4 regions of the Ensifer sp. SSB1 genome follow, and region 2 is predicted to be linked to each of the others. Evidence: riboswitches for the same ligand, from Rfam matches in the RefSeq annotation. Region 2 holds a riboswitch; each other region holds the start of a gene.
What was found. Region 2 has a riboswitch for thiamine pyrophosphate ahead of thiO (glycine oxidase ThiO). Riboswitches for the same ligand answer to the same signal wherever they lie in the genome.
Positions count from the first base shown of each region.

Region 1 (7,277 bases), on a different contig from region 2:
GTCGGCGGCATTGCCGCCGCCACCGCGGGGCATCTGGCACTGCGTTATGGCGCGGAGCGTCCGCGTTTCGTCGTCGTCGATCCGGCGCGCGCCGCGTGCCTCTACGAAAGCGCCAGGGCCGGACGTCCCGTCAAGGTGGCGCATGGCGAGGCGACGATCATGGCCATGCTCGAATGCTACGAGCCGTCGGTCGTCGCCTGGCGTATCCTGTCCCGTGTCGCCGATGCCTTCATGACCGTCGACGAGGAGGATGCCGTTTCGGTGATGAACCGGCTGGCGCGGCCTGCAGGACCTGATCCGGCGATCGTGTCCGGCGAAAGCGGCGGCGTCGGCCTCGCCGGGCTGCTGGCCGTTGCCCGGGATCCGTCGCTCCGGGAGGCGCTCGGATTGACGGCCCAGTCGCGCGCCTTCGTCATCAATACCGAGGGGGCAACGGACCCCGAGCGCTATGCCGCCCTGGTCGGTTTGTCGCCCGAGACCGTCGCCAACGCATCGAACGAGAGAGGGTGAGCCATGGTGGAAATGGATTTTGACCGGCTTGTCGCGGAGATGACGGCTTGGCGCCGCGACCTGCATGCGCACCCGGAATTCGGCTTCGAGGAACAGCGCACCTCATCCTTCGTCGCCGCAAAGCTCAGGGAATTCGGGCTCGACGAGGTGGTGGAGGGCGTCGGCGGCACCGGTGTCGTCGGCCGGCTGAAACGTGGCAGCGGCAACCGCGCCATCGCGCTCCGGGCCGACATGGATGCGCTCAGGATACCGGAACAGGGAGAGTTGCCCTACCGCTCGAGAAAGCCCGGCACCATGCATGCCTGTGGCCATGACGGTCACACGGCCATGCTGCTCGGCGCCGCCAAGATGCTTGCCGAAGACGGCGGCTTCGATGGTACCGCGTGCTTCATCTTCCAGCCGGCCGAGGAGTGGGGCAAGGGCGCGCTCGCGATGCTCGACGACGGGCTGATGGAACGCTTTCCCTTCGACGAAATCTACGGCCTGCACAACATGCCGGGGCTGCCGATCGGCCGCTTTGAGACCCGCGTCGGCGCGATTATGTCGGCGGAGGACAATTTCGAAATCGTGCTCAAAGGCGTTGGCGGGCACGCGGCGCGGCCGCACTGGGGCAACGAGACGCTGGTCGCCGCCTGTGCCACCGTCGTCAATCTGCAGACGATCGTCTCGCGCCGCCTGTCGCCGACGGATATCGGTGTCGTCTCGGTCACCGAGCTTTTGACCGACGGCACGCGCAACGCGCTGCCCGGTCTCGCCCGCATCCTCGGTGACGCCCGCAGCTTCCGCCCGGAGGTCAGCGCCAGAATCGAGGCGGAGATGCGCGTGATCGCCAGAGGTACGGCGGATGCTTATGGCTGCGAGGTCGAGGTCAACTATACGCGCGAGTTCGTGCCGCTGATCAACGACCCGGCCTTGACCGGCCACGCCTTTGCCGCGGCTGAAGCGGTGTTCGGCACCGGGAATGTCGCAACGGCCGCCGAGCCGATGACCGGCTCGGAGGATTTCGCGCGCTTCCTCGAGCACGTGCCGGGCTGCTTCGTCTTCATCGGCAACGGCGAGGCGTCGGCGCCGCTGCACAATCCGCGTTACGACTTCAACGACGATGCCCTGATCTTCGGCGCGCGCTACCACGCCGAGATTATCCGGCAGAGACTGGCGCCAGCCGACGCCCTGTCATGAACAGAAATCCGCATGAAAACAGGACAGAGATGCCATTTCCTTCCATCAATGCTGCGCGCCTGATCGGGCGCATCCGCGAGCTTGGCGAACTTGGTCGCGATGCTGAGGGCCGATTGACCCGGCTGGCCGGCTCCGACAACGACAAGGCCGGTCGCGATCGCCTCATCGCCTGGATCGAGGCGGCAGGACTCGACGCTGCGGTCGACCGCATCGGCAACATCTTCGGCATCTGGCGCGACGAGGGCAATAGCGGCGAAGCGCCGGTCATGCTCGGCTCGCACATCGACACGGTCATCAATGCCGGCATCTATGACGGATGTTACGGCGTGCTTGCCGCGCTCGAAGTGATCGAGACGCTGAAGGAGCGTGGCGTGTCGCCGACGCGGCCGATCGTCGTTGCCGCCTTCACCAACGAGGAGGGCGTGCGTTTTGCGCCCGACATGCTCGGCTCGCTCGTCTATGTCGGCGGCCTGCCGCTGGAGCCGGCGCTCGCGACCATCGGCACGGATGGCTCGTCGCTGGGCGAGGAACTCGAGCGGATTCGCTATGCCGGCAATGTCGAGCCGGGTTTCCTCAAGCCCCACGCCTATGTCGAGCTCCATATCGAGCAGGGGCCGGTGCTGCAGCGCGAGGGCTTTGCAATCGGTGCCGTCGAGAACCTGCAGGGTATTTCCTGGCAGCGCGTGACGATCGATGGTGTCGCCAACCATGCCGGCACGACACCGATGGCGATGCGCTCCGACGCCGGTCTCGCCGCCGCCCGCGTCAGTCTCTTCCTGCGCGAGCATATCGCCCGCTCGAACGCGCCGAGCGTGGCGACCATCGGCACCATGCGTTTCGAGCCCGACGCGATCAACGTCATCCCGTCGCGTGCCGTCTTCACGGTCGATCTGCGCGATCCGGACGAGGAACGACTGCTGGTGCTCGAAGCGGCGCTGTCGGACTTTCTCGCGCGTATCGGCGCGGAAGAGGGTGTCCAGATCTCGGTCGAGCGGCTTGCACGCTTCCAGCCGGTGGCTTTCGATCAGGGCATCGTCGCGACGATCGAGGCTTCGGCCAGCGCGCGAGGCCTCAATAGCCGGCGCATGACCTCGGGCGCCGGCCACGACGCCCAGATGATCGCCCGCATTGCGCCGACGGCGATGATCTTCGTTCCGAGCCGCGATGGCATCAGCCACAATCCGCGTGAACACACGGAGCCGGATGAGCTCGTCGCCGGCGCCAACGTGCTCCTCGATGTGGTCGAGTGGATGGTGAGTGGTCGCTAGAGGGGGATAGGGACTCTGCGCGTTCGTTGATTGAACGGGATCGATATCGCGCCTCCCTCTGCGCCGTCATGCTCGGGCTTGGCCCGGGCATCCAGACACAGGCGTTTCTGCGTCCGCGATAAACTGCGCACGTCACGTCACCCTTCGTCGTGACGAAGCAGACGTCTCTTCAAGGCTCTCTTTTCGTGTGACCTGCGCTTTTGCTGGATCCCGTATCGCTCTTCTGCCCGGGGGAAGACTCTGGCCGGTTCCCCTCGATAGGCCCTTCGGGCGTCCGGCGGAAAAGGTTGAGGAAACTGCTGCCGCCGTGCCATGCGCTGCCGGTTGGTCCATAATCCCGCCCGTCGCGCGAAGAGGATGAGTGGCGCTCGCTATCTCCGTCAAAGACGCCAACCCCGTCGATGGCGCCACCGCCGCCGCCTGCACCGGTCCCGCCGGGTCCTTCGCCCGCGCCGCTACCATCGCCGGAGCCCCAATCGCCGCCACCCCCATCGCCGCCACCCTCGGTGCCGCCGCTCCCGATGTTTTCGCCGCCTTGGTCGCTGCCGCCCGGAGCACCTTCGCCATTCCCGCCGTCGACATCGGCGTCGTCCGCATGGGCGGCGGAAATCCAGGAAAAGCCCGCGGCAAAACGCCCGTCGCGCGGGAGGCCACCGGCGAGTGCAAGGGCTCCCATCGTCAGAGCCGTCAGTCTCAGCAGGCGTGACCTCAAGTCTTTACTCCTTGTGCGAACGGCGTACTTGCGCCGTTTTGCAAGACCTTCTGCGCGGCAGAGACGGCAATTCATTGCGAATGAATTTCGCCGACAGCGACTTTCGCGTGAACTTTGCATACCGCTCAATCGACGCGGGGACAAGTTATTCGGGTGACGGGTGACGGGTGAAGTGGTGCGCAGGGTGCGGGGCCCATGGCGGCGACCACAACGCGCAGATGGTCGCCAGCCCCACAGCGGCGATCTTCCTAGCCCGCCGTGAAGGCGTCGGCCACAATCTGCGCGAACATATGGAGCCGCATGACCTTTGCCGATGCCAGCGTGCTTCTCGATGGGATCGAGCGGAAGGTGCACGCTCGCCCCTCCCGAGCATGACGGCGAAGGAGTCCGTTGGCGATCACCGCTTCCGCCTCTGGGGCGCTGGACGGAAGTCCTGCGCGAACTGAAGGGGCCGTGACTGGCCCCTTCAGCGTGTCTTTGCGTCTACTCGGCCGCGCCAGCCGCCCCTTCCACCGGCATGTAGAGGTCGCCGCCTTCGCGGTATTTCGCCGCCATTGCCTCCAGCCCTTCCTTCTGCGCCTCGGCCCGGATGTCGTGCGAGATCCGCATGGAGCAGAATTTCGGGCCGCACATCGAGCAGAAATGCGCGACCTTGTGCGCCTCCTTCGGCAGGGTCTCGTCGTGGAAGTTGCGGGCCGTCTCCGGGTCGAGAGAGAGGTTGAACTGGTCCTCCCAGCGGAACTCGAAGCGGGCGCGCGAGAGCGCGTCGTCGCGCACCTGAGCGGCCGGATGGCCCTTGGCGAGGTCGGCGGCGTGGGCGGCGATCTTGTAGGTAATGACACCCACCTTGACGTCATTTCGGTCGGGCAGGCCGAGATGCTCCTTCGGCGTGACGTAGCAGAGCATGGCGGTGCCGAACCAGCCAATCATGGCCGCGCCGATGCCCGAGGTGATGTGGTCGTAGCCCGGTGCGATGTCCGTCGTCAGCGGTCCGAGCGTGTAGAACGGCGCTTCGCCGCAAACGGTGAGCTGCTTGTCCATGTTCTCCTTGATCTTGTGCATCGGGACGTGACCGGGGCCTTCGATCATCACCTGACAATCCTTGGCCCAGGCGATCTTTGTAAGTTCGCCCAGCGTTTCGAGTTCGGCGAATTGCGCGGCGTCGTTGGCGTCGGCGATCGAGCCCGGGCGCAGGCCGTCGCCGAGCGAGAAGGAGACGTCATAGGCGCGGCAGATGTCGCAGATCTCCTCGAAATGCTCGTAGAGGAAGCTTTCGCGGTGGTGGTGCAGACACCACTTGGCCATGATCGAGCCGCCGCGCGAAACGATGCCGGTGACGCGATCGACGGTGAGCGGGATGTAATGCAGGCGGACGCCGGCATGGATGGTGAAGTAGTCGACGCCCTGTTCGGCCTGCTCGATCAATGTGTCGCGATAGACTTCCCAGGTGAGGTTCTCGGCAATGCCGTTGACCTTTTCCAGAGCCTGGTAAAGTGGCACGGTGCCGATCGGAACCGGTGAATTCCGGATGATCCATTCGCGGATGTTGTGGATGTTGCGGCCGGTCGAGAGGTCCATGACCGTGTCGGCGCCCCAGCGGGTCGCCCAGACCATCTTCTCGACCTCTTCGGCCATAGACGAGGTGACGGCGGAGTTGCCGATATTGGCATTGATTTTCACCAGGAAGTTCCGTCCGATGATCATCGGTTCGGATTCCGGGTGGTTGATGTTGGCGGGCAGGATCGCCCGGCCGCTGGCAATTTCCTGGCGAACGAATTCCGGCGTTACATGGTCGGGGATGTGGGCGCCGAAGCTCTCGCCGTCGCGGACCTTCGCCCGCGCCGCCTCGCGGCCGAGATTTTCGCGGATGGCGACGAACTCCATTTCGGGCGTGATGATGCCGGCGCGGGCATAGGCAAGCTGGGTCACTGCGCGGCCAGCCGTTGCCTTCAGCGGTGCGTGCTGGAACGGGAAGGTCGGCGTCAGCCGGTCTCCGCTCACAAAGCCGTTGTCCTCCGGGCGGACGGTGCGTCCCTCATAGGTTTCCACATCGCCGCGGTCGACGATCCAGTTGCGGCGGAGCCGCGGCAGACCGTCCTCGATGCGGATCTCGGCGTCGTCGGCTGTGTAGTCGCCGGAGGAATCATAGACCGTGACCGGCGGCTCGCCCGAGGTCGGGTGCAGCGCGATCTCGCGCATCGGTACGCGGATATCCGGGTGAAGGATGCCCGGCTTGTGGATCTTGCGGGAGGCGGGAAGCGGGCCTTGCGTGACCGAGAGGGGAGTAGGTTTGGTGGCAATATTCATGACGAGGCTCCAAGTTGCGATTGGAGACCCAGTTCTGATGCCGGAAAGATGAAAGACGCTCCGCCAGATGCTGGACGCACGGAATCCTGGCTTCGATATCTGCACCGTCCCTACGCCAGTATGAACTGGATCAGGTTCAACGGGTCACTGCGCTATAGCCGGCAAGCCGACCATCCAGCAGAATCTCAGCCCCTTGCGGGACCCCCCTGGTGAATGCCTAGATCATAGCCATTGATCGGCCCGGGACGTCAAGCGCGAATTCGCCTGTCGATGAAGATGCACCTAATACGTGTGTTTGCGGAAGTGAGTTTGGCGCTAGCGGTCGGCCTTATCCGGTGCCGACCGCTCAGCGTAGTCGGCGCGGTTGATACCATGGCGCTGGAGCTTGTCGTAGAAGGTCTTGCGCGGAATTCCGAGCGCTTCGATCGTCGCCTTGACGTCGCCACGCTGGGTGCGCAGCGCCTCCTTCAGGATTTCCGCCTCATAGCGTTCGAGCCGTTCGGGTAGCGCAAATCCCGGCTGTTTGGCAGGCGCAATCGCTTGTCCGAGTGGGCCTTCGACACCAAGCGCCACCCGTTCGGCAAAGTGCGAGAGTTCGCGCACATTGCCGGGCCAGGCATGGGTCATCAGGTGCTGTTGCGCAGCCGGCGAGATCATGGGTACGTCGCGCCTGAAGCGCTCGGCTGCCCGGGTCAGGAAGTGCGAGAACAGCAGCGGGATATCGTCGCGGCGTTCGCGCAGAGGCGGGATCGATAGCGTCACGACATTCAATCTGAAGTAGAGATCTTCTCGGAAATCGCCGCGCTCAACCGGATTGCCGAGATCGATCTTGGCAGCAGCGATGACGCGGATATCGACCCGTCGCACCTGGTTGGTGCCGAGTGGCGTGATCTCGCGCGCTTCCAAAACACGCAGCATCTTCACCTGCGTTGCCGGCGGCATCGCCTCGATCTCGTCGAGAAACAACGTACCGCCGTTCGCATGCTCTATCCGGCCGATGCGCTTCTTCAAGGCGCCGGTAAAGGCGCCCTGTTCGTGGCCGAAGAGTTCGCTTTCGATCACCGTTTCCGGCAGCGCCCCGCAATTCAGCGCCACGAAGTTGCCGTTGCGGCGCCGGCTCCAGTTGTGGAGCAGGGTCGCGACCACTTCCTTGCCGCTGCCGGTTTCGCCGGCGACCAGCACGTCCACATCGGTATCGGCGATGTGCCGAATCGTCTGGCGCAAGCGTTCCATGACTGGCGTCTGGCCGATCAGCGGCAGGCTGTCTCCGGCTGCCTCCGCGGCCCGTTTCAGCGCGCGGT
Region 1 is NZ_JAEPRP010000021.1:33,961-41,237, reverse strand. Features, by position in the region: gene I8N66_RS07810 (diaminopropionate ammonia-lyase) at 1-510, shown strand, start outside; gene I8N66_RS07805 (M20 aminoacylase family protein) at 514-1,689, shown strand; gene I8N66_RS07800 (Zn-dependent hydrolase) at 1,719-2,957, shown strand; gene I8N66_RS07795 (hypothetical protein) at 3,127-3,669, opposite strand; gene thiC (phosphomethylpyrimidine synthase ThiC) at 4,153-5,976, opposite strand; TPP riboswitch at 6,066-6,194, opposite strand; gene I8N66_RS07785 (sigma-54 dependent transcriptional regulator) at 6,292-7,277, opposite strand, start outside.
Region 1: linked by a shared signal. The riboswitch ahead of thiC (phosphomethylpyrimidine synthase ThiC) and the one ahead of thiO (glycine oxidase ThiO) in region 2 are both predicted to bind thiamine pyrophosphate.

Region 2 (7,277 bases):
ACACTCGACCGGCAGCCCTTCCTGTCGCTGAACGGCGTGCAGACCATGTCACATACCTGCCAGTCGCTGATGCAGGAGCTACCGGAACTGGCTGCGGCCGGCGTATCGCGCATCCGGCTTTCGCCGCAGGACTGCGACATGGTCGCGGTCGCACAAATATACGACGATGCGATCACTGGCCGGTGCTCCACCAGCGAAAGCCTCGTCCGGCTCGCCTCCGCCTATCCCGACGTACCGTTTTCCAACGGCTTCCACCACGGCCAGACAGGGGCGGCCTGGATCAAGGTCTCGGCACGTGACGGTGTCCCGGCCTAGGGGCAGGATGCGGAAGGCGTATGCGGTCCGCATCGCCACCGGACTAGATGCCGAGCAGCACCGCGCCTCCGGTGAGGCCGGCGCCCGCTGCCGTCAGCAGTACTTTTTCACCTGGAGTGAACGGGTGCTTTTCATGAGCCAGTGATAGCGACAGCGGGATCGTTGCGGCGGACGAGTTGCCGTAGTCAGCGATAGTGCGCACGGTTTTTGCCGGCGCGATGGCAAGGCGATCGCAGACGGCGTCGAATATCCGGGCGTTGGCCTGATGCGGCACGAACCGGTCGATCTCCTGGGAACTGCAGCGGGCGGCATCCATGGCGTGGACAGCGCATGTCGCCATCATCTCCACCGCCTGGGTGAACATTTCCCGCCCGTCGCGCATCGTCATCAAGAAATCCTGAGGCTGCATGCCGGCAGAGAAGGGCCTGCTGCTGCCGCCGGCGGCGATGGAGATCAGGTCGTAGCGGCTGCCGTCCGCCGCAAGGTCGACGCCAAGGAGGCCGGTCTGCGGATCAGCGGACGGGGCCACGACGACCGCACCTGCCGCATCGGCGAAGAGGACGGCGCTTGCCCTTTCGGCCGGATTGATCCGCCGGCTGAGGATGTTGGCCGCCACCACCAGGACCGGCTTTGCCTGTGCCCGCACGAAACCGTCGGCGAGCGTCAGGGCGTAGAGAAAGCCCGAACACGCACCGGCCAGGTCAATCGCGCCGGAACGGGTGAGCCCGAGACGGTGGGCAAGCAAGGGTGCGGAGGGCGGCAGCAGATGATCGGGCGTCGAGGTCGCGAGCAAGGTGAGGGCGATATCGCCCCGCGAAACGCCTGTCTTGTCGAGTGCCGCAGCCCCTGCGATCGATGCCAAGCCCGTCAACGTCTCGCCGTCCACTACCCAGCGCCGCTCGCGAATGCCGGTGCGACGTTCGATCCAGCCGGGTTCGAGACCGAGCTTCGTTTCGATCTCGGCGTTTGCGACACGCCGCTCCGGAACCGCATGGCCGAACCCAACAAGGCGGGATGACCTGGCGGCGCTCACAGCCGCCCCGCCGCGAAAAGCGACGCCGCCTCGTCGATTGCGCCATAGGCCTGCGCGAGTTCGGCTTCGGTGACGCAATAGGGCGGCATCAGATAAATGACATTGCCGAGCGGGCGGATCAGCAATCGGCGCTCGCGGAAGAACGCCCTGAGCCTTGGACCGGCTTCTGAGAGATAGCCGCCTGCCGGAACCTTGAGGTCCAGCGCGACAATCGTTCCGAGCTGGCGGACGTCGCTGAAGCGGCGATCGTCGGCATAGTAAGCGGCATGCCTATGCTGCCGTTCGCTTAAGGCATCGATACGTTCTCGCACGGGCTCCTCCTTCCAGACGGTGAGATTGGCGAGCGCCGCAGCGCAGGCGATCGGGTTGGCCGTGTAGGAACTCGAATGGAAGAACGTCTTGCGCCGATCGCTCGAGAGATGGGCCTCGAAGATTTCGGCCGTTGAAAGCGTTGCCGCCAGCGGCAGCGCACCACCGGTCAGCCCCTTTGACGTGCAGAGGATATCCGGCGTGATCCCGGCCTGTTCGCAGGCAAACAGACTGCCGGTCCGTCCCCATCCGGTCATCACTTCGTCGGCGATCAGCAGGCTGCCGTGCCGCTCGGCGATCCGTTTCAGTTCGGAAAGCACCGACGCCGGGTAGGTCTTCATGCCGCCGGCGCCGAGAAGCAGAGGTTCGATCAACAGGGCAGCCACTTCGCCGGAGCTGCAGGCTGCCTCAAAGGCATCGAGCGTCGCCTGCTCCCGGCCTGCCTCCGGAAACGGCAGCCGATCGACGGCAAAAAGCAGCGGCGCGTAAGGCGCGTTGAAGACGCCTCGTTCACCTGTCGACATCGTACCGACCGTGTCGCCGTGATAGCCATGTTCGAGCACGCAGATGCGGTTTCGCGGCCGGCCGAGATTGTGGAAGAAGCCGAGCGCCATCTTCAACGCGACTTCGACCGCCGTCGAGCCGCTGTCGGAATAGAATACATGGGCAAGCCCTTTGGGCGCGATCTCGATCAGCCCGCTTGCCAGTTCTTCCGCCGGGGCGTGGGTATATTCCGCGAAGATGACCTGGTCGTGGGTTTCCGTGGCCTGGCGGATCGCTTCCATGATCGCCGGATGGCGGTGACCGTGGGTGACGACCCACCAGGACGAGATCGCATCGAGGATCGACGCGCCGTCCTCGTCGAGGAGATAGGCACCCTCGGTCCGGACGACGCGGCGCATCGTCGGCTCCAGCGCATGCTGGGTGAAGGGGTACCAGACTGCGGACGTTCTCATGCCGGCACCTGCTTAAAATCGTCGATGTCGAAATTGTCGCGAAATGCTTGCCGCAGGCGATCCGGCGTCAACGGATCGAGCCGCGGCAGCCGCCCGAGCCGGCGCACGGCGCCCAATGCAGCGATGATCGCCTCGCTATCCGCCTGCTCGTCGCCAACGAAGGCGACACCAAGGACCGGGATCGCACGGCGGCGCAGCGCCTCGAGCGACAGCAGCGTGTGATTGATCGTGCCGAGCCCGGTGCGGGCGCAAAGGATCACCGGGATTTGCCAGCGTGCGAACAGATCGGCAAAGACCGTTTTCTCGGTGAGCGGTACCAGGAGCCCGCCTGCGCCTTCGATGACCAGCGGTCTGATCACCGCCGGCGGCAAGAGGCTTTCAGGCGCGATCGACACACCGTCGATACGCGCCGAGCGGTGTGGCGATGCGGGCGTTCTGAGCCTGTAGGCCTCGGGCAGAATGCGCTCGGGCGGGATCCGACCGAGCCGGGCGACAGCCTCGCTGTCGGTCTCTTCGTCGAGGCCCGACTGCACCGGCTTCCAGTAGCAGCCGCAAAGCGCATCGGTCAGGGCTGCAGAGAATAGGGTCTTGCCGATGCCGGTATCCGTGCCGGTTATGATGAAACGGGGCGTCATGGCCGCTCCTCCGCCATCGCCACCTTCAAGCGCTCCAGCATGCGCGTGATCATCGGCCGGTCGACATTCAACGTGATCGCGATCCGAAGCCGCGCGGTCCCCTCGGGAACGGTCGGCGGACGGATCGCCCTGATATCGAAACCTTCGGCGCGCATCCGCGCGGCAATCCGTACAGTGCGGCCGTTGTCTCCGACAATAACGGGGAGGATCTGCGAGCCGCTGCCTTCGATGCCAAGGGTTTTGGCAAGGGCCTGATTGGCGAAGGCCCTGAGGCCATCGAACTCTTCCCGGCGCTGCGGCTCATCCGCCAGCAGCGCCAGCGCTTCACGGACGGCGGCCGCGATCAACGGCGACGGCGCGGTGGAATAGATGAAGTTGCGGGCACGATTGACAAGGTAGTCGCAAAGCACCGCACTCCCACCGATGAGAGCGCCGGAAACCCCGAGCGCCTTGCCGCAGGTGTGCAGCACCACGAGATTTTCCCGACCTTCCAAGTCGGCCGTCAGCCCGCGTCCGTCCGGCCCGAAGACGCCGGTCGCATGTGCCTCGTCGACCACAAGAAAGCCATCGTGCCGCTCAGCAAGCGCGGCGAGATCGGCAAGCGGCGCCCGGTCGCCGTCCATGGAATAGAGGCTTTCGACGGCAATCCACGGATGCCCCATGCCGCCCGCCTTCCGCCACCGGCTGATCGTATCTGCGAACGCGTCGACATCGTTGTGCGCGACGGCACGAGTGACCGCCTTGCTTGCAGCAATACCCTCGTGAGCACTCGCATGGATCAAGGCATCATGAACGATGATATCGTCGCGCTGTGGGAGCATCGAAAACAAGGCGGCATTGGCCGCGTAGCCGCTGGCGAAGAACAGCGTGCGCGGCACGCCGAAGAACGTCGCCGCTTCCGCCTCCAGCGCCTCATGTTCCTCGTGATTGCCGCGCAACAGCCGCGAGCCGCCGGACCCGACCGGCACCCCGCGTTCAATCGCTGCGGCGATTGCCGCCTTCAGGCGCGGCGATCCGGCAAGCGCCAGATAGTCGTTGGAGGTGAAATCCATACCACCGCCGACGACCAGTTCGCGTCGGCGCCCCTTTCGATCGAGGCCGCTAAGCGTCTTCTCGTGGCGCGCGAGGAGGGCCACGGTCATTCGGCCGCGTCCTCTTTTGCCGCAAGTGCCATCGGCTTCAGCCCGAGGCGGCGGAACAGGGACGCATCGTGATCCTCGCCGGGATTGTCGGCTGTCAGCAGCGTCTCGCCGACGAAGATCGAATTGGCGCCGGCAAAGAAACAGAGCGCCTGCGTCTCGTCGCTCATATCGGTGCGGCCGGCGGAAAGCCGGACATGCGACTGCGGCATCAGGATGCGCGCCAGCGCGATGGTGCGAACGAAATCGATCGGATCGACAGGTGCGGCATCGGCAAGCTTCGAGCCCGGGATCGGGATCAGCATATTGATCGGCACGCTTTCCGGCGGCACCGGCAGATTGGCGAGCGTTACCAGCATCGAGATCCGGTCGTCTGCCGTCTCGCCCATGCCGAGAATGCCACCGGCACAGACCTTGATGCCGGCGTCGCGGACATTGGCGAGCGTCTCCAGCCGGTCGGCAAAGCTGCGGGTGGTGATGATTTCGCCGTAGAAGCGCTCCGACGTATCGACATTGTGGTTGTAGTAATCGAGCCCGGCGTCGGCGAGCCGCTCGGACTGTTCCGGGGTCAGCATGCCAAGCGTCATGCAGGTCTCCATGCCGAGTGCCCGCACGCCGCTGATCATGGCGACGATCGCCTCCATGTCACGCTCCTTCGGGCTGCGCCAGGCGGCGCCCATGCAGTAACGTGTCGCGCCGCCATCCCTCGCCTTCCTCGCTTCCGCAAGAACCCGCTCGACTTCCATCAATTTCGACGCCTTGAGCCCGGTCGGGTAATGCGCCGACTGGCTGCAATAGCCGCAATCTTCCGCGCAGCCGCCGGTCTTGATCGACAGCAGGCGGCTCATCTGGATGGAGTTGGGTCGAACGCGGCGCGATGGGCGGACTGCGCGCGATAGAGGAGGTCGTTGAACGGCAGATTATAGATTTTTTTTGCATCAGCCAGAATCCAACGCGGCTCGGTCGCTTTAGCGGTGGCTGAAGTCGACTCGGTCGAACTGTTTACGTCGAGCATGTGTGTTCATTTCCCCGTTCGCGAACCAGTAAAATAGATAGAATCCATAATTATCTATAATTTTCACAAGGACGGGTTAGGGCAACCACTTTTAAGTAGTCACGTGCGCAATTAAGCAATCCAAGGATGCAATATCACGATCCAGCAGGTGACATGAAGGCAACAAACGGCATCGTTTTCCGCTCGGTGAATTGAATTCGGGATAGCAGCAATGAACTCGCAACATCCTGCTCTAATGAGCTTTCCTCCCAACTCATCTGCAGATCTATCGACGCGAGCCGCCTCAACAACGCAGAGACTCAGCAACTTATGCCTCATCCAATTTTTATAGATAATTTTGGCTGGAGGCACTCGGCGTGATGCTCGCATCGGCGGCTCTTGACAAAATCCGGTCCAGCCGTTCAGTTTGAAGCATTCACCAGGGGTGTCCCGGCAAGGGGCTGAGATTCTGCCAGGCGGTTTCCGCGGCGCAGTGACCCGTTGAACCTGATCCAGTTCATACTGGCGTAGGGACGGTGCAGACATCGCTGCCGCATTCGCGTTCGCGCGAGCCTATCGCGGCAAGGCGTCCTTCCATCCCCTACGGCGCGAACTGGGTCTCCAACTATGGAGCCTCGGCAGTGCGTATCATCATCGCGACTTTGCTTCTTTCGGGCCGGCGGCCGGTTCCGCACCGTGGGGCGCATTGACCATGCGCGTCCTGATCAAAGGCGCCGGTGTCGTCGGACTGGCCTTGGCGCATGAACTGAATGGTCGCGGCGTCGAAGTTGCCGTTGCGGAGCGGCAGGCGGACTTCGGCGGTGCAGCATCCTGGTTTGCCGGCGGCATGCTGGCGCCCTGGTGCGAGCGCGAAAGTGCCGAGGAAGCGGTACTGACGCGCGGCATCGGCGCCATCGACTGGTGGGACCGGGCGCTTCCGGGCGAAGTATCGCGCAACGGCACGCTGGTCGTCGCCCCGGCACGAGATGCCGGCGAACTCAAGCGCTTCGCTTCGCGCACGTCCGGCTTCGAATGGCTTGACGCAGCGGCGATCGCGCGGCTGGAGCCGGCGCTTGCCGGGCGCTTCCAGCAGGCGCTGTTCTTTCCCGGCGAAGCACATATCGATCCTCGCCGGGCACTTGTCTTGCTGCGGCAAAAGCTGGTCGAGCGTGGCGTTGCCTTCGTCGAAGAGACGGATGACGGCAGCGGCCACGATATGATCGCCGACTGTGGCGGCGCGTCTCGGATCGGCGCCATTGCCGGCCTGCGCGGCGTGCGCGGCGAGATGCTCTATCTGCAGACAGGCGAAGTAGAGCTGTCGCGACCGGTTCGGCTCATCCATCCGCGCATCCCGCTCTACATCGTGCCGCGCGGCGATGGGCTCTTCATGTGCGGGGCGACCATGATCGAAACCCACGATGGCGGGCCGATTGCCGCCCGCTCACTGATGGAACTCCTGAACGCCGCTTACACGCTGCACCCGGCCTTTGGCGAAGCGCGTCTCATCGAAACCGGAACCGGCGTCCGGCCGGCCTTTGCCGACAACCTGCCGCGCGTCATGTGCGCTGGAAACACCATCACGCTCAACGGGCTTTACCGCCACGGTTTCCTGCTCTCGCCAGCTCTGGCCGAGGAGGCGGCGGATCTTGCCCTTGCCCGGAACCTGAAGGGAGATGCCGCATGAAACTGATCGTCAACGGCGAGGATCACGACCTCGCAGTCGCGAACCTTGCCGAACTTCTGGCCGCACTCGACTTTGAAGGCGATTGGCTTGCCACCGCCGTCAACGGCGAGCTGGTACATCGGACGGATCGCTCGGCCCATGCCCTGAGCGATCGCGACCGGATCGAAATACTCTCACCGATGAAGGGAGGCTGAGACATGCTGACGCTTTAT
Region 2 is NZ_JAEPRP010000045.1:17,166-24,442, reverse strand. Features, by position in the region: gene I8N66_RS13635 (U32 family peptidase) at 1-315, shown strand, start outside; gene I8N66_RS13630 (beta-ketoacyl-ACP synthase III) at 359-1,348, opposite strand; gene I8N66_RS13625 (adenosylmethionine--8-amino-7-oxononanoate transaminase) at 1,345-2,613, opposite strand; gene bioD (dethiobiotin synthase) at 2,610-3,248, opposite strand; gene I8N66_RS13615 (8-amino-7-oxononanoate synthase) at 3,245-4,390, opposite strand; partial or broken gene bioB (biotin synthase BioB) at 4,387-5,402, opposite strand; TPP riboswitch at 5,813-5,933, shown strand; gene thiO (glycine oxidase ThiO) at 6,094-7,065, shown strand; gene thiS (sulfur carrier protein ThiS) at 7,062-7,259, shown strand; gene I8N66_RS13595 (thiazole synthase) at 7,263-7,277, shown strand, end outside.

Region 3 (7,277 bases), on a different contig from region 2:
GCACTCGCGGGCAAGGCTTCAGAGGGATTGGAGAAGGAAGCAGGCATCTACTCTGCAACACTTTCTTCTTGGGAGCGGCGCTGGGCGAAGGGACGGGACTCTCTCGATGACAAGACAGTTTTCATTCTTGATGAGGCCGGAATGGTCTCTTCGCGGCAAATGGCGTCTCTGATTGAGACCGTCGCTAGGAACGGAGCAAAGCTCGTCTTGGTTGGCGATCCGGATCAGCTCCAGCCGATCGAGGCGGGTGCACCCTTCCGCGCCGTTGTAGAGCGGATCGGCTACTCGGAACTAGAAACTATATACCGCCAACGTAAAAACTGGATGCAGACCGCATCACTGGCCCTGGCTCGCGGACAAGTCTCGGACGCGGTCAGCGCCTACGAAAACCAGGGCAGGATCATCAGCACCGGGCTGAAAGCCGAAGCCGTAGAAAGACTGATCACCGATTGGGATAGCGACTACGATCCCGCAAAAACCACATTGATCCTTGCGCATTTGCGCCGCGACGTTCGAATATTGAACGAGAAGGCGCGAGCGAAATTGGTTGAGCGCGGCATTGTCGGCGAGGGGTCTCCGTATGCCGCGGAAGAGGGAGTGCGGCACTTTGCGCCTGGCGACCAGATCGTCTTCCTGAAAAACGACCGAATGTTAGACGTCAAGAATGGTATGATTGGTCGGGTGCTCGAGGCGGGCACCAATCGCATTGTTGTCGAGGTCGGGGAGCGAGAGCACCGCCGCTCTATAACAGTTGAAAGCCGAACCTACCCAAATATAGATCTTGGTTACGCTACAACGATACACAAGAGCCAGGGTACCACCGTCGATAGCGTAAAGATGCTGGCCTCAATATCACTCGATCGCCACCTCGCCTACGTTGGTATGACGCGGCATCGCGAAGAACTAGCGATCTACTATGGAGCGCGGTCCTTCGAAAAAGCGGGCGGGTTGGTTTCAGTTTTGTCGCGCGCAAACGCAAAGGAATCGACGCTCGACTACACAGATCGTTCCCTCTACAGGCATGCGCTTCGTTTCTCCGAGTCTCGGGGCCTGCATCTGCTGGCTGTAGCACGCACCCTGGTTCGTGACCGCATCGATTGGACTGTCAGGCAAAAGCAGCGTCTCAGCGATCTTGTTCAGAGGCTGGCGGCCGTCGGCCAGAGCATTCGGCTCGGCACGACCTCCGCGCGAATGGGGCAATCGAGTACTGGCGAAGACAAAACTCCGATGCTTGCGGGTATCAAGAGTTTCCCTAAAACTTTTGCAGAAGCAATTGAGGAGAGGCTTGCAATCGACCCAACTCTAAAGAAGCAATGGGAGGAAGTGGGCTCTCGCTTTCAGCTAGTGTACGCTGATCCGCAAAGGGCATTCCGCGCAATTGATTTCGAAGCTATGCTCAAGAACGCAGGCGCTGCCAGTTCTACTCTCGCCAAGATTGCTGTCAGTCCCCAGACATTCGGTGCGCTTAGAGGATTAGGCGGAATGCTGGCTTGGCGGTCGGACAAAAAGGACCGCGAACGCGCTCTGGCTAACGCGGGCGCACTTTCACGGGACCTCGAATGCTATCTCAGGCTGCGTCATCAGGCGGAACGGAAACACCAAGCGGAAGAGCGGACCCTGCGAACGAAGTTGGCCATCGAAATTCCGGCACTGTCGTCACGCGCGATGCAGGCGCTCATGCAAGCACGAGACGCGATTGGCCGCAGTGACGGGCAAACCGCCCTCCAGGGCGTGCATAGCGATAGTAACGTGCGCGCCGAGCTTGAGCGGTTCTCCAAGGCCGTGAGCGAGCGGTTTGGTGAGCGCGCCTTTCTCGGTATCGCGGCGAAAGACGCCAAAGGAGAGCTCTTCAACCAGGTAGCATCCCGGATGACTGAAGCTCAAAAGGCAGATTTGCGGACGGCTTGGAGTGCCTTGCGAACGATACAACAAGTCGCCGCCCACGAGCGAACGGCCCTTGCACTCAAGCAGGCAGAGTCTTTGCGGCAAACCAGGAGGCAAGGGTTGTCTCTCAAGTGAAAGAGCTTTCGCGATTGAGAACACGGTCACGGCGTGCGTCGACCCTGTGTTGCGTCGCTTATCGGACGATAACTTGGACCGTAGGGAGTAGCCTTACCGCGGTGGTGCTTTGGACATTCGACTGAAGGGTGGCCCATTGTCCAACGCCATAAATCACTAGAGTGCTCGGACGAGATCGTGGAGTTTTGAGATGGAGTGCCGCTATGTTTCTTGTCGACCGTGAACTCGAGGCACTCACTGCCTTTCGGCGCGACCTGCACCGGCGGCCGGAGGTTTCGGGCGAGGAGCGGGAGACGGCGGAAACGATCGTGACGGCGTTGGCCGAGACGAGGCCGGATGCGGTGATATCAGGCCTTGGCGGGCATGGGGTGGCGGCAATCTATGAAGGCCGCGAGCCGGGCCCGACCGTCATGGTGCGGGCCGAGCTCGACGGGCTGCCGATCGAGGAGATTTCCGAGATCGCGCATCGCTCTCAAATCAACGGCAAGGGGCATCTTTGCGGCCATGACGGGCACATGACGATCCTGATGGCGCTGGCCAAGGGGCTCGGGCGCGAACGCCCGGTGAGGGGCCGGGCGATCCTGATGTTCCAGCCGGCCGAGGAAAACGGCGCGGGGGCGGCGGCCGTGCTCGCCGATCCAAAATTTTCGACGATCAAGCCGGATCTCGTCTTTTCGCTGCACAATTTTCCGGGATTAAGCTTCGGCCATGCGGCGCTGCGCGGCGGACCGGTCAACTGCGCCTCGCGCGGCATGCGGATTTCGCTGTCCGGCAAGACGGCGCATGCCTCGACGCCGGAGGACGGGATTGCGCCGACCTTTGCTGTTGCTTCGCTGCTTGCCGGCCTGACGGCGCTCGGTAACAACGGGCCGCTCGACGAGACCTATACGCTTGTCACGGTGACGCATGCGCGGCTCGGCGAGGCGGCCTTCGGCATCAGCCCCGGCCATGCCGAGATCTGGGCGACGCTTAGGACACTGACCGACGAACGCATGGCCGGTCTCGTGGCCCGCGCCGAGGCGCTGATCGCCAAGGAGGCCGGTGCTGCGGGGCTGAAGGTTGCGATCGGCTACGAGGACGTGTTCCACCAGTGCAGCAATGCGGAAGCTGCTGTCACCGCGCTCGAGCGGGCCATGGACGAGGAGGGCGTCAGCCATGACAAGGGCGCGGGCGTGCTGCCGATGAAGGGGTCGGAGGATTTCGGCCTTTTCGGGCGGGTGGCGCCAGCGGCGATGTTCTTCCTCGGCGCCGGCGAAAACCATGCGCGCTTGCACAATCCCGATTATGACTTTCCCGACGATCTGATCGGCATCGGTGCCAAGGTGTTCATGCGGGCGATCCGCAACGAACTGGGGTAGAAATGTTATTTTCGAAGCTATTGTGCGAGGCCGCTAATGACCCGAGCGTTGCCAAGTAATCGCGTCAAAATATTCGGTAGTCAGAACCAGATTGAGATGCGCGGTTATAGGTCGAAGCTGAAGGTTCTATCAAGGCGAGTCCGTCCACTTCTAAATCCTTACAGTTCCGCATCGATGATCATTGACGCGACCTGAACGTAACTGGCTCGTATCAGTTTATCAGTCAAGGGCAATAGACAACGAACTGGTCGCTCAAGACTTAGCCCTCAACATTCTTCGCACCTTCTGCGAGAGTTCATCAAGAGTCGCCATAACTCGGTTAATCTGCGAGAGGGTTGCCGATAGCTCTGGGCCATACCTGATTATGAGATACTCTCTGCTTGCGGAAAGAGTTGCCAAGTGCGCCGCCGTCCGTTTGCGCAGAACGAGCCCCGCTTCTACTGCTATTCTTGTCCGCTCGCCAAGATCGTGCTCAAAATCGCGAATCGCCTTATGGTCGAGGCCTTTGGAAAGCAGAAGAGCGTTTAGATAGAGTTCGATCGAATGCAGAGCGAGAAGACGTTGTGGGATGCGGTGGAGTTTAGATAGCCCCTGACCAAGCTCCACGGCAGCGTCTTTGTACTGCGCCGCCAAGTTCATTATGTCCCGGACATTTGCTGTTTCGCCAGGATACGCAAGGCCCATTCAGGTTGCTCTCCAAGATTGAGTGAAAATTCCGTCTGACAGCTTCGTTGTTGATCGCCAGCAGCTTTCATCATTCTGACGGAAGCGGTTGATTTGGTGGTTGGCGACCGTGTTGAGGAACGTGCCCTCGAGTGTGTTTCATCTGCCGCCGTAACAACTCCATAACGTCTTCCAGCCGCTTCAGGTGCGTTCTCCAAGTCGAACAAGATCCTTCAGCATCGTCCGAAGTTCTGGCCAGGGCGGATCTTCGAGCTTCAGGTCGGGATCGTGCATAACGATTAAGCAATGAAGCTTTGCGGTAACTTCTGTCAGCGAAGAGGGGCGTGTGATCCACATAACCCGTCCGGATATCCCTGCTTGCTCCGCGAGCTCCTGTTCCAGAGCGACCGCCGCACTGTATCCCAATCGCTGGTCGGCGTCTTTCCATTGCTTCCTGCGTCGACGAAGTTCGGCTCGTGCCTCGGACAGCCGCTCCGCGTCCAGTTGATTAGCCAGTCGATTAATGCCGGGCAAGGACTGGACGACGATGGGCGGATCGTTTCCAGCAAGCTTCAGCTCGACCACCGGAAAGCCACCCGCGATTTCCAGCATTTCCGCTTCGACCTTTTGCCTAAGGCGCGTCGCTCGCACCCGCTGTTGATGGCAAGCGTACCACCGGGGCCACATTTCCCTTACAGGCGTGGGCCCGCTCGCTCGTCGCTGACCGCCGACTTCCGCGACCTGCGCGTTTAACACGCGTGAAGCAACAGGAAGCAGGTTTCTGCGGTCGATCAGACGGGGCATATTTTCTGCAGCGCCGCCCTGCGGATTTTCTTTTCCACGCATAATTGCAGGCATAGTTCTGCTATTCTCAGAATCAGCCATGATCCAAGCTCTCTAAAGCTAGATTTGGGTCTAGGCCGCTTGTGGTACCTCATACCAGAAACGGCGTGGAACTCGTAACAGGGATACGATAACGAGTAATGCAGTGCACTTCAATAGAAAATCGTATCGGTGTTACGAAATGATGCCGATTCAATGTAAGATGGCGCGCGCAGCGCTGGGTTGGGGCACACGGGATCTAGCGAAAAATGCCGGCGTGTCGCCCGATACAATCGCTAGACTAGAGCGCGGCGAGCGGCTTCGAGAGGCGACCATCGACGTCGTCCGATCGGCTTTTGAGAAAGCTGGTATAGAGTTCATCCCAGAAAACGGTGGCGGCGCCGGTGTCCGCTTTTCCAAACCAAGAGCCTAAATCAAAGGCAACGACGCGATCGAGATTCACGCTGAACCGTCTTAGTGTCGCATTGGAGCGACTTTGCGGCAGCGCCGCTGACCATACTTGTGGCAGCTGCGGACGTGGTGGGGAACACGGTGATGCAATGTTGATCGCCAATAGTTGACATCACCTCCCGCGCTCCCCTAGCTTCCTCCGTTGCCGAGGGGCGCACCTGACGGTGCTGAGACGGCGGCGAGCCAGACCCTTGAACCTGATCCGGATCATACCGGCGGAGGAACGGCAAGGGCCTATCTGGCACATCAGCCGCGTCTCCGCCGTTCATTTGGATCTCCGTCATTTGTTTTTGGGAGATCGTTGGTGCCTGCACAGAGTGTGGAATATTGCGAGGTAGGATTCCGAGAGACGAGCCAACCGATGCCTGGTCTTGATCATTCGGTTTCCTCGCTGATACTTGGAAGCACCCGGCATCTTGAGGGTACCTCTGCTCCCAGGTGGAACCAGCCATGACCGCTATCGCCGTTACCATCGCAGGCTCGGATTCAGGTGGTGGCGCCGGCGTCCAGGCGGATCTTAAGACGTTTTCGGCGCTTGGCGTCTATGGAGCCAGCGTGATTACCGCTGTCACGGCGCAGAACACCCGGGGTGTCACGGCTGTCGAGGATATCTCTCCGGCCGTCGTTGCTGCGCAGTTGGACGCCGTGTTTTCAGATCTCGCCGTTGGTGCAGTGAAAATCGGGATGGTGTCCCGCCAGGAGACCATTGCCGCGATCGCATCCGGCCTGAAGCGCTATCAACAGATGGCAGTCATCGATCCGGTGATGATTGCCACTTCCGGTGACGTCTTGTTGCGCGCGGATGCGATCGCGACGCTCAAGGAGGAGTTGCTGCCGCTTGGCCTCATCGTGACGCCGAACTTGCCCGAAGCGGCGTTGTTGACAGGACGCGCGATTGCGGAGAACGAGGCGGAAATGGCGCGTCAGGCGGAGATGCTTCTGAAGTATGGTGCGCGTGCAGTGCTGATGAAAGGCGGACATGCGAAGGGCGACGAGGCGGTGGATATCCTCTTTAGTGGGGATACACCGTTGCGCTTGGTGCGTCCGCGGGTCGAGACGAGGAACGATCATGGCACCGGCTGCACGCTGTCAGCCGCAATTGCCGCTGGTCTTGCTCGCCAGCAGACGCTTGAAGACGCGGTGGTGGCCGCCAAGACCTATCTGCATGAGGCGCTTGTTGCCGGCGCCGCTTTGAAAATCGGGCAGGGGCGGGGGCCGGTCCATCACTTTCATCGGTGGTGGGGGTCCAGCGGCGATTAATTCCATTCCCGGAGCCTTGTTCATGCTTAGCTTTAGGAAACTAGGCTATTGCATTGTTTAAAGGGCAACAGAATTCCCGGATCGGAAGCCGGAAGCTCGTCGCCTGCAAACACAAGATGAGTAACGGAGGACGCGCGTTTTGGTTCAGGCTACCGCGGCGCTGGCGTGAGCCGGCTGCTCTGCCTTGAGCAGTTTTCGGTAGAGCGCGACATGCTCGCGGCCACAGTCGACATGGCTCATCGGGCGCCTGAGGGTTGCCCGGAGGTTGTCCCAGGATCGCGGCGTACTCAGCACGTCTATAAGCCGATCGGCAAGGTCTTGTGCGCTGCCGGCCCGGAAATGGTAGCCGTCCAGGCGGTCGCGAACTTTCTCGGCCATGCCGCCGATATCTGAACACAGGATCGGTCGGCCGTGATGCAGGGCTTCCTGAATGACGACCGGGGAGTTCTCCCACCAGACCGACGGCATCACCACCCAATCAACCGAGCGCATTAGTCGCGGCATGTCCTGGTTCTGGTAGGCGCCGTAGAAGCGGACGCGGCGGCCGGCATCCTCGATCAGTTTCGCGACGCGGTCCTGATAGTCGGTCGGCTGGCGTTCGAGGTTGCCGCCAAAGATCATCAGCGTCGAATCGTCTCCCCAGATCTCCTCGGGTACGCGCGAAACAGCGTCGATCAGCACATG
Region 3 is NZ_JAEPRP010000204.1:4,407-11,683, forward strand. Features, by position in the region: gene traA (Ti-type conjugative transfer relaxase TraA) at 1-2,019, shown strand, start outside; gene I8N66_RS32435 (amidohydrolase) at 2,223-3,377, shown strand; gene I8N66_RS32440 (hypothetical protein) at 3,630-4,061, opposite strand; gene I8N66_RS32445 (hypothetical protein) at 4,242-4,925, opposite strand; gene I8N66_RS32450 (helix-turn-helix transcriptional regulator) at 5,065-5,295, shown strand; TPP riboswitch at 5,472-5,574, shown strand; gene thiD (bifunctional hydroxymethylpyrimidine kinase/phosphomethylpyrimidine kinase) at 5,784-6,593, shown strand; partial or broken gene I8N66_RS32460 (glycosyltransferase family 4 protein) at 6,738-7,277, opposite strand, start outside.
Region 3: linked by a shared signal. The riboswitch ahead of thiD (bifunctional hydroxymethylpyrimidine kinase/phosphomethylpyrimidine kinase) and the one ahead of thiO (glycine oxidase ThiO) in region 2 are both predicted to bind thiamine pyrophosphate.

Region 4 (7,277 bases), on a different contig from region 2:
CAATGCAACCACGACGCGTGCACGCAGCCGTCCGCGCTTCGGCGGGAACCGGTCGTGTGTGACTGTATGCCTCTCCATGCCTCAGCCCGTTTCCCGTCTGCCGCTCCGCCCGCATACGGCGGGTCGATGGAGCGACAGCGTTGAAAGTCCTACTTTTTCAGTCCGGCAGCGTTGCTTCGCCGCGACTGTTCAGCCCTGGTCTTGCTGTATCTGATTTCAGCGCCACCTGCCTAGTTTGTCTCGGTAGAAATAGTTGCCCCGTGGTATCACGGCAACGGGTGCGCGAATATTCACGCCTTCGCCGGATAATTCGCGCGTCGCATGGCGCCGCGGTCAAATTGTGGCAATCGGCTGGGGCCGACGAGAAACCAGGCCCCCCTTCAGGCGTTGCCAAGAAAGCGGTCGATCGCCGCATTGTCACGCCGCTCCAGGAAGCGGTCGAGTGTATCGTGTGCAATGATACGCCCCTGGTCGAGAAAAAGCACGCTATCGGCCAGCGCCTTCACGTCTTCGGGATGGTGTGTGATCATCAGGATGGTGTTGCCTTCTTCCGCATGCAACTCGCTGAGCAGCGTGCGCATGCCGGCGCGCATGCCGGGGTCGAGTGCGGCGAAAGGTTCGTCCAGCAGCAGCAGAGGGCGATGCCGCACGAGCGCGCGGGCGAGTGCGACACGCTGGCGCTCGCCGCCGGAAAGCGTGGGCGGCAGCCGGCGTGTGAAGCCTTCAAGCCCAACGCGCCGAAGTGCGTCCTCAATCGTCGTTCGATCTTCGTCCGTCAGGGCAAGCGCCGGGTTGATGCCCAGACCGACATTGGTCGCGATATCGAGATGGGCGAAGAGATTGTTGTCCTGGAAGATCATGGAGATCGGCCGTTCCGAGGGCGGCTTGCTGGCAGCCTCTTCGCCCAGGATGCGGATCTCGCCGCGGTCAGGGTCTTCAAAGCCTGCGATCAGGTGGAAGAGCGTCGACTTGCCGGAACCGGAGGCGCCGGCAACGGCGACGATGCCGCCGGTGGCGATGGTGCAATCGAAGTGCAGCGCGGCCGTTTCGAAACGAACCTCGACATGGCGCAGTTCGATGGCGGCGGTGGGGTCGGTCATGCGGTGCGTCCTTCCCGCCGGCTGTCATTCGCCGTACCGAGAATGGTGAAGATCAGGCAGAGAAGCCCGAGGAAGAGGGCGAGGCCGGCCGCATCGGCGGTGCGGTAGCTGCCCATGCGGCTATAGAGCAGCCAGGGAAGCGTCACCATGTCCTGGGAGCCGAAGAGGGCCACCGCGCCGAGATCGCCGAGCGATAGCGCCATGGCAAAGGAGAGCGCCATCAGCAATGGTTTGCGAAGGGCGGGAAGATCGATCCATCGCAGGCGATGAAAGCCGCGGATGCCAAGGCTTGCCGTCAGCCGTTCGGAGCGCGCCGCGTGCGTGGCCATGGCCGGCGCGAGGATCCGGTGGACGAAGGGAAGGGCCATCAGGGCATTGATCGCCACGACGATGACAGGCGCAAAGCGCGCGACATCGCCGAAGGGGCGGAGGAGCAGGAACCAGCCGGCGCCGAGCACAACTGGCGGCACCAGCAGGATCAGCGAGGTGCTGGCGCCGATCGTACCGGCAAAGCCGCGTGCCAACGCGCCTGTATGGCGTGGGGCGGTAACCGTGGCCGCAGCACGAATCATCACGGCAGCCACGGCGACGGAGGCGAGCGCCGAGGCAAGCGCGATCGAAGCGCTCGTCACCAGTGCCCGATGCACGTTAGGATCGCGCGCAAGCTTGAGGAGATCGGCCTGCAGGCCCGAGACGACGACCGCGATCAGCGGGGCAATGAGGAAGAGCAATGCGAGAATGATCCAGGCGCTATCGTTAAGCCGTGCGACGGGCCTTGCGCCATCGAAGCGGCGAACCGTGCGACCGCCGGTCATGCCCTCTTCCGGCTCCGTTGCCAGACGCCGCAGAATGAGGAGCAGTGCGCCGGTCATGGCGATCTGCAGGCCGGATAGCGCGATCGCGCGCGGCGGGTCGAAGTCGAAGCGCAGGGCCTGGTAGATCGCGACCTCGATGGTGCTGGCCGCGGGACCGCCGCCAAGCGTCAGCACGAGCGTGAAGCTGGTGGCGCAGAGCATGAAGACGAGGCCGGCCGCGCCCGGCAGCAAGCCACGCAGGACAGGCCATTCGATGAAGCGGAAAAGCGCGCGGGACGGCATGCCGAGATTGGCGGCGCTACGCCAGTATTCGGCGGGAATGCGTTCAAGCCCGGCCAGGAACAGGCGTGCTGCCAGTGGCATGTTGAAGAAGACATGCGCGAGCAGGATGCCGAACAGGCCATAGATGCTGATCGGCTGCTCGAGGCCGAGCCAGCGCAGGCCGGAGTTGAGGAAGCCCTGGCGTCCCCAGATCTCGATCAGACCGAGCGCGCCGACGAGAACGGGCAGGCCGAGCGGCAGCGCCATCAGCCGCAACAGCCAGATGCGACCGAAGAACCGAGGCCGCCGCGCCAGTGCCCGCGCCACGGGAATGGCGAACAGCACCGACAGCAGCGTCGAGAGGGTTGCCTGCAGCAGCGTGAAGCGGGTGACGCGCCAGATATAGGCGTCGAACAGGTTGCCTTCGTTCGTGCCGGCGGTCTGGGCGAGCAAGGCTGCGATCGCCAGGCCGACGAAGAGCAGGAAGGCGCCGAGGCAGAGCGCCCCGGCGACAACAGTCATGCGGTTTTCGCGCAGTGCGAACAATCCGGCCTCAGCTCTTGCTCATGGCGGCAAGCCATTCGTCGATCCAGGCCTTGCGGTTCTTCGCGACTTCTTCCGACGGCAGCAGGAAGGTCTTCTCCGGATTGACCAGCTTGTTGAAGGCATCCGGCAGCGGCTCGCTGGTGACGCCGACCGGCATCATCCAGTTGGTCGTCGGGATGATCGACTGGAACTCCGGCCCGGTCATGAAGCTCAGGAACTGTTTTGCCAGGTCCGGCTCCTTGGCATGCTTGGTCATGCCGGCGACTTCGATCTGGATGTAGTGGCCTTCGGAGAAGGCCGCCGCCTGGTAGCGCTCGTTGTTTTCCGCGACCATGTGATAGGCCGGCGAGGTGGTGTAGGAGAGCACCATCGGTGCTTCGCCCTTGGTGAAGAGGCCGTACGCTTCCGACCAGCCGGGAGTGACGGTCAGAACGCGGTCCTTGAGCTTAGCCCAGGCAGCGCCGGCCTCGTCGCCATAGACGGCCTTGACCCAGAGCAGCAGGCCGAGGCCCGGCGTCGAGGTGCGCGGGTCCTCGATGACGATCTTCTGTGACGGGTCGCCTTCGACGAGCTCCTTCAGACTCTTCGGTGGCGTCTTCAACGTTTCGGTATCGTAGACGACGGCGAAGTGGCCGTAATCATAGGGAAGGAAGGTATCGTCGGAGAAGCCGCCCGGAACCTTCAGCTCCTTGGCATCGACGCCGTGCGGCGCGAAGAAGCCGGTCGCCTTGGCTTCCGCCACGAGGTTGGTATCGAGGCCGAGCACGATGTCGGCCTTCGAGGCGTCGCCTTCGAGCTTCAGGCGGGTGAGCAATTCGACACCATCGGCGACGCCGACATAATTGACCTTGCACTCGCAGGTCTTTTCGAAGGCTTCCGCCACCTTGGCGCCCGGGCCCCATTCGGTGATGAAGCTCTCATAGGTATAGACCGTCAGCGTCTTGTCGGCTGCCGTTGCATGGTGGGCGAAGACGAGACTTGCGGTAGCAGCCAGAGCTAGCCGGCTAAACAGTTTGTGTTGCGATAAATTGGACATGGCAGGCACCTCTCCCAAAGTTCGTTGTTGCATGGGAAAAGGGCGTATCGATCCGATCGCGTCTAATCCCTCCGCCGGTATGAGCCGGATCAGGTTCCGCGGGTTGGCGTTGCACGCCTCTCAGCCTCCGGCCGCTATGCGGTCGGGAGGCACCCCGTTAGAGCGGCAAAAGATTTACCGCCACGTTGGTTCCATGGCAAGCGATGTTTGGGGGGAGCCGAAAGTGGCGCCTTGGAGCGGGGCATTGGCTCGTATTTGCGTAAGCCGCCAACTGCGCTACACCACTGCAGCGAGGAGGAAACGCCATGCCAGATATGCTCGTTCGACTTTACGCCCTGCCGTCTCAGCCTCAGTCGAGGCTTGGAGCGGGTATCAGCATTCGCCGTGCCATGGCGCCGGAGCGCCGCCTGGTCGTCTCCTGGATCGAGAAGACCTTTGGTGCCGGCTGGGCGGGCGAGGCGGAAGCGGCCTTCTCTTCCACCCCGACGCGCATGCATGTCGCGGTGCACGAGGAAAAGATCGTCGGCTTTGCCTGCCACGACGTGACCGCGCTCGGCTTCTTCGGTCCGACTGGCGTCGATGAAGGCATGCGCGGCCAGGGGATTGGCGAGGCGCTGCTGATCGCCAGCCTGACGGCGATGCGCGAGGCCGGCTATGGCTATGCAGTCATCGGCGGCGTCGGACCGGCGAAGTTCTACGAGCGGGTAGCCGGTGCGTTCGAGATTCCGGATTCGACCCCGGGCATCTATGCCGGCATGCTGTTTCCAGATCCGGTGCCGGAAGGGCACTGACGGCTTCAGCAAAATTTCGAGAACCGGTCGTCCAACGGTTTTCTTCGTTTTCCTTCCGCGGTCCTTTGCGCTATGGGCTTTGCCATGGCTCGATCGACCTTCACCATTCTGCTTGGCGGCGCCCTTTCGCTGACCGACCGGCTGACACGACAGCTGAGCGGAAGCCGCTTCGTTGCAGCTGACGGCGGCATGCGCCATGCCCGTTTGCTCGGCGTCGTACCCGATGTCTGGGTCGGCGATTTCGATTCGACCGAAGACGCGTTGCTTTCCGAGTTCGCCTCCGTTCCACGCGAGCCCTATCCGGCGGCAAAGGCGGCGACGGATGGCGAGATCGCGGTTGAGGCAGCGCTATCGCGCGGCGCCGATCGGCTGATTTTCGCGGGCGCGCTCGGCGGCACCCGCAGCGACCACGCCTTCATGCATCTGCTGCATGCTGTCGCCCTTGCCGAGCGTGGGCTTCCGGTGCTGATGACCTCGGGCGAGGAAGAGGCCTATCCGCTGCTTGCCGGTCCGCTCGAGCTCGACCTGCCGAAGGGTTGCCTCTTCTCGGTGCTAGGTCTGACCGAACTTACCGGCCTTTCGATCGTCAATGCGCGCTATCCGCTCGACGATTTCACCCTGCCGTTCGGCTCGTCCCGAACCGTTTCCAACGTTGCGGAGGGTCCCCTTCGCTTCACTCTCAAGAGCGGTCGCGCCATCGTGCTTGCCCGCCCTTATGATCTTTCCGGAGCCTGAGCCTTGGCGCCTCCCATTCTGAAACTCGACGATATCTTCCTTACCTTTGGCGGCACGCCGCTTCTGGCCGGCGCGAACCTGCAAGTGGAGCCGGGTGACCGCATCTGCCTGGTCGGGCGCAACGGCTCGGGCAAGTCGACGCTGATGAAGATCGCCGCCGGGCTTGCAGAGGCGCAGTCGGGCGAGGTGTTCCGTCATCCGTCGGCGACCATCCGCTATCTGCACCAGGCGCCGGATTTCGACGGCTACGACACGGTGCAGGCCTATGCCGAGGCGGGCCTGGGGCCGAGCGACGACCCGTATCGCGTCGCCTATCTGCTGCAGCACCTGGGGCTGACAGGCGACGAGGATCCGAAGCAGCTCTCGGGCGGCGAGGCGCGCAGGGCAGCGCTCGCCCGCGTCATGGCGCCGGAGCCGGATATCCTGCTGCTCGACGAGCCGACCAACCATCTCGATCTGCCGACGATCGAATGGCTGGAAGACGAACTGACCCGCAGCCGCTCGGCGCTCGTCTTGATCTCGCACGACCGGCGCTTCCTCGAGAAGGTGTCGACCGCCACCGTGTGGCTCGATCGCGTCCAGTCGCGCCGGCTCGATCGCGGTTTTGGCCATTTCGAGGCGTGGCGCGACGAGGTGCTTGAGGCCGAAGAGCTGGAACAGCACAAGCTCGGTAAGGCGATCGAGCGTGAGGAGCACTGGCTACGCTACGGCGTGACGGCCCGGCGCAAGCGCAACATGCGCCGCCTCGGTGAGCTGCAGAACATGCGGGCCGTCTATCGCGGCCACAAGGGGCCGCAAGGGACGGTGCAGGCGACGGCCGCCGACGCCAAGGAATCGGGTAAGCTGGTGATCGAGGCCGAGAAGATCAGCAAGGCCTATGGGGACCGCACCATCGTTGCGCCCTTTTCGATCCGCGTGCATCGCGGCGACCGCATCGGTCTCGTCGGCCCGAACGGTGCCGGCAAGACGACGCTCCTGAAAATGCTGACCGGTCAGATCGAGCCGGATACGGGCACGGTCAAGCTCGGCACCAATCTCGAAATGGCGACGCTCGACCAGAAACGCGAAGATCTCAATCTGGACGACACGCTGTCGCACTACCTGACGGATGGGCGCGGCGAGAGCCTGCTCGTCAATGGCGAGCAGCGCCACGTCACCGGCTACATGAAGGATTTCCTGTTCCAGCCGGAGCAGGCGCGCACGCCGATCCGCGAACTCTCGGGCGGCGAGCGGGCAAGGCTGATGCTGGCGCGTATCCTGGCGCGGGCGACCAACCTTCTGATCCTCGACGAACCGACCAACGACCTCGATATCGAGACGCTCGACCTCCTGCAGGAGATTGTCGCCGGTTTTGCCGGAACGGTCATCCTCGTCAGCCACGACCGTGACTTTCTCGACCGCACCGTCACCTCGACGATCGCGCCGGCGAACCCGGATGCACCGGACGGACGCTGGATCGAATATGCCGGCGGTTATTCCGACATGATGACGCAGCGCAAGGGTGCGATCGAGGAGAAGCGCAGGGCCGAAAAGGCGGAAAAGGCCAAGGCTGACGCAGCTGCGCCTGCCGCCGAAGCGCCGAAGGCGGCCAAGGGCAAGCTTTCCTACAAGCAGAAATACGCGCTTGAAAATCTGCCGAAGGAAATTGCCAAGGCGGAGGCCGAGGCCGCCAAGCGCGAAGAAAAGATGGCCGATCCCAATCTTTTCACAAAAGATCCAAATGCTTTTGCGAAGCTCGCGCAGGAACTGGAGAAACTTCGTGCGGATCTTGCCCGCATGGAAGAGGAATGGCTGGAACTCGAAATGCTGCGCGAGGAGCTCGAGGGCTAAGCCACAGCCACTGGTACGTTGAATGGCGTCGATTGATATGGTAAGTAAAGCTTATTATATCATTTGTGAACGATGCTGATGCCATTCAAACTCGAATCCGAAACCATTGGAATGCTTCTGACCGATGTCTCGCGCCTGTTGCGCGGGGCGTTCGACCGCAAGG
Region 4 is NZ_JAEPRP010000003.1:37,368-44,644, forward strand. Features, by position in the region: gene I8N66_RS01110 (M48 family metalloprotease) at 1-78, opposite strand, end outside; gene thiQ (thiamine ABC transporter ATP-binding protein) at 381-1,100, opposite strand; gene thiP (thiamine/thiamine pyrophosphate ABC transporter permease ThiP) at 1,097-2,722, opposite strand; gene thiB (thiamine ABC transporter substrate binding subunit) at 2,730-3,758, opposite strand; TPP riboswitch at 3,808-3,925, opposite strand; gene I8N66_RS01130 (GNAT family N-acetyltransferase) at 4,064-4,549, shown strand; gene I8N66_RS01135 (thiamine diphosphokinase) at 4,634-5,284, shown strand; gene I8N66_RS01140 (ABC-F family ATP-binding cassette domain-containing protein) at 5,288-7,114, shown strand; gene I8N66_RS01145 (MarR family transcriptional regulator) at 7,193-7,277, shown strand, end outside.
Region 4: linked by a shared signal. The riboswitch ahead of thiB (thiamine ABC transporter substrate binding subunit) and the one ahead of thiO (glycine oxidase ThiO) in region 2 are both predicted to bind thiamine pyrophosphate.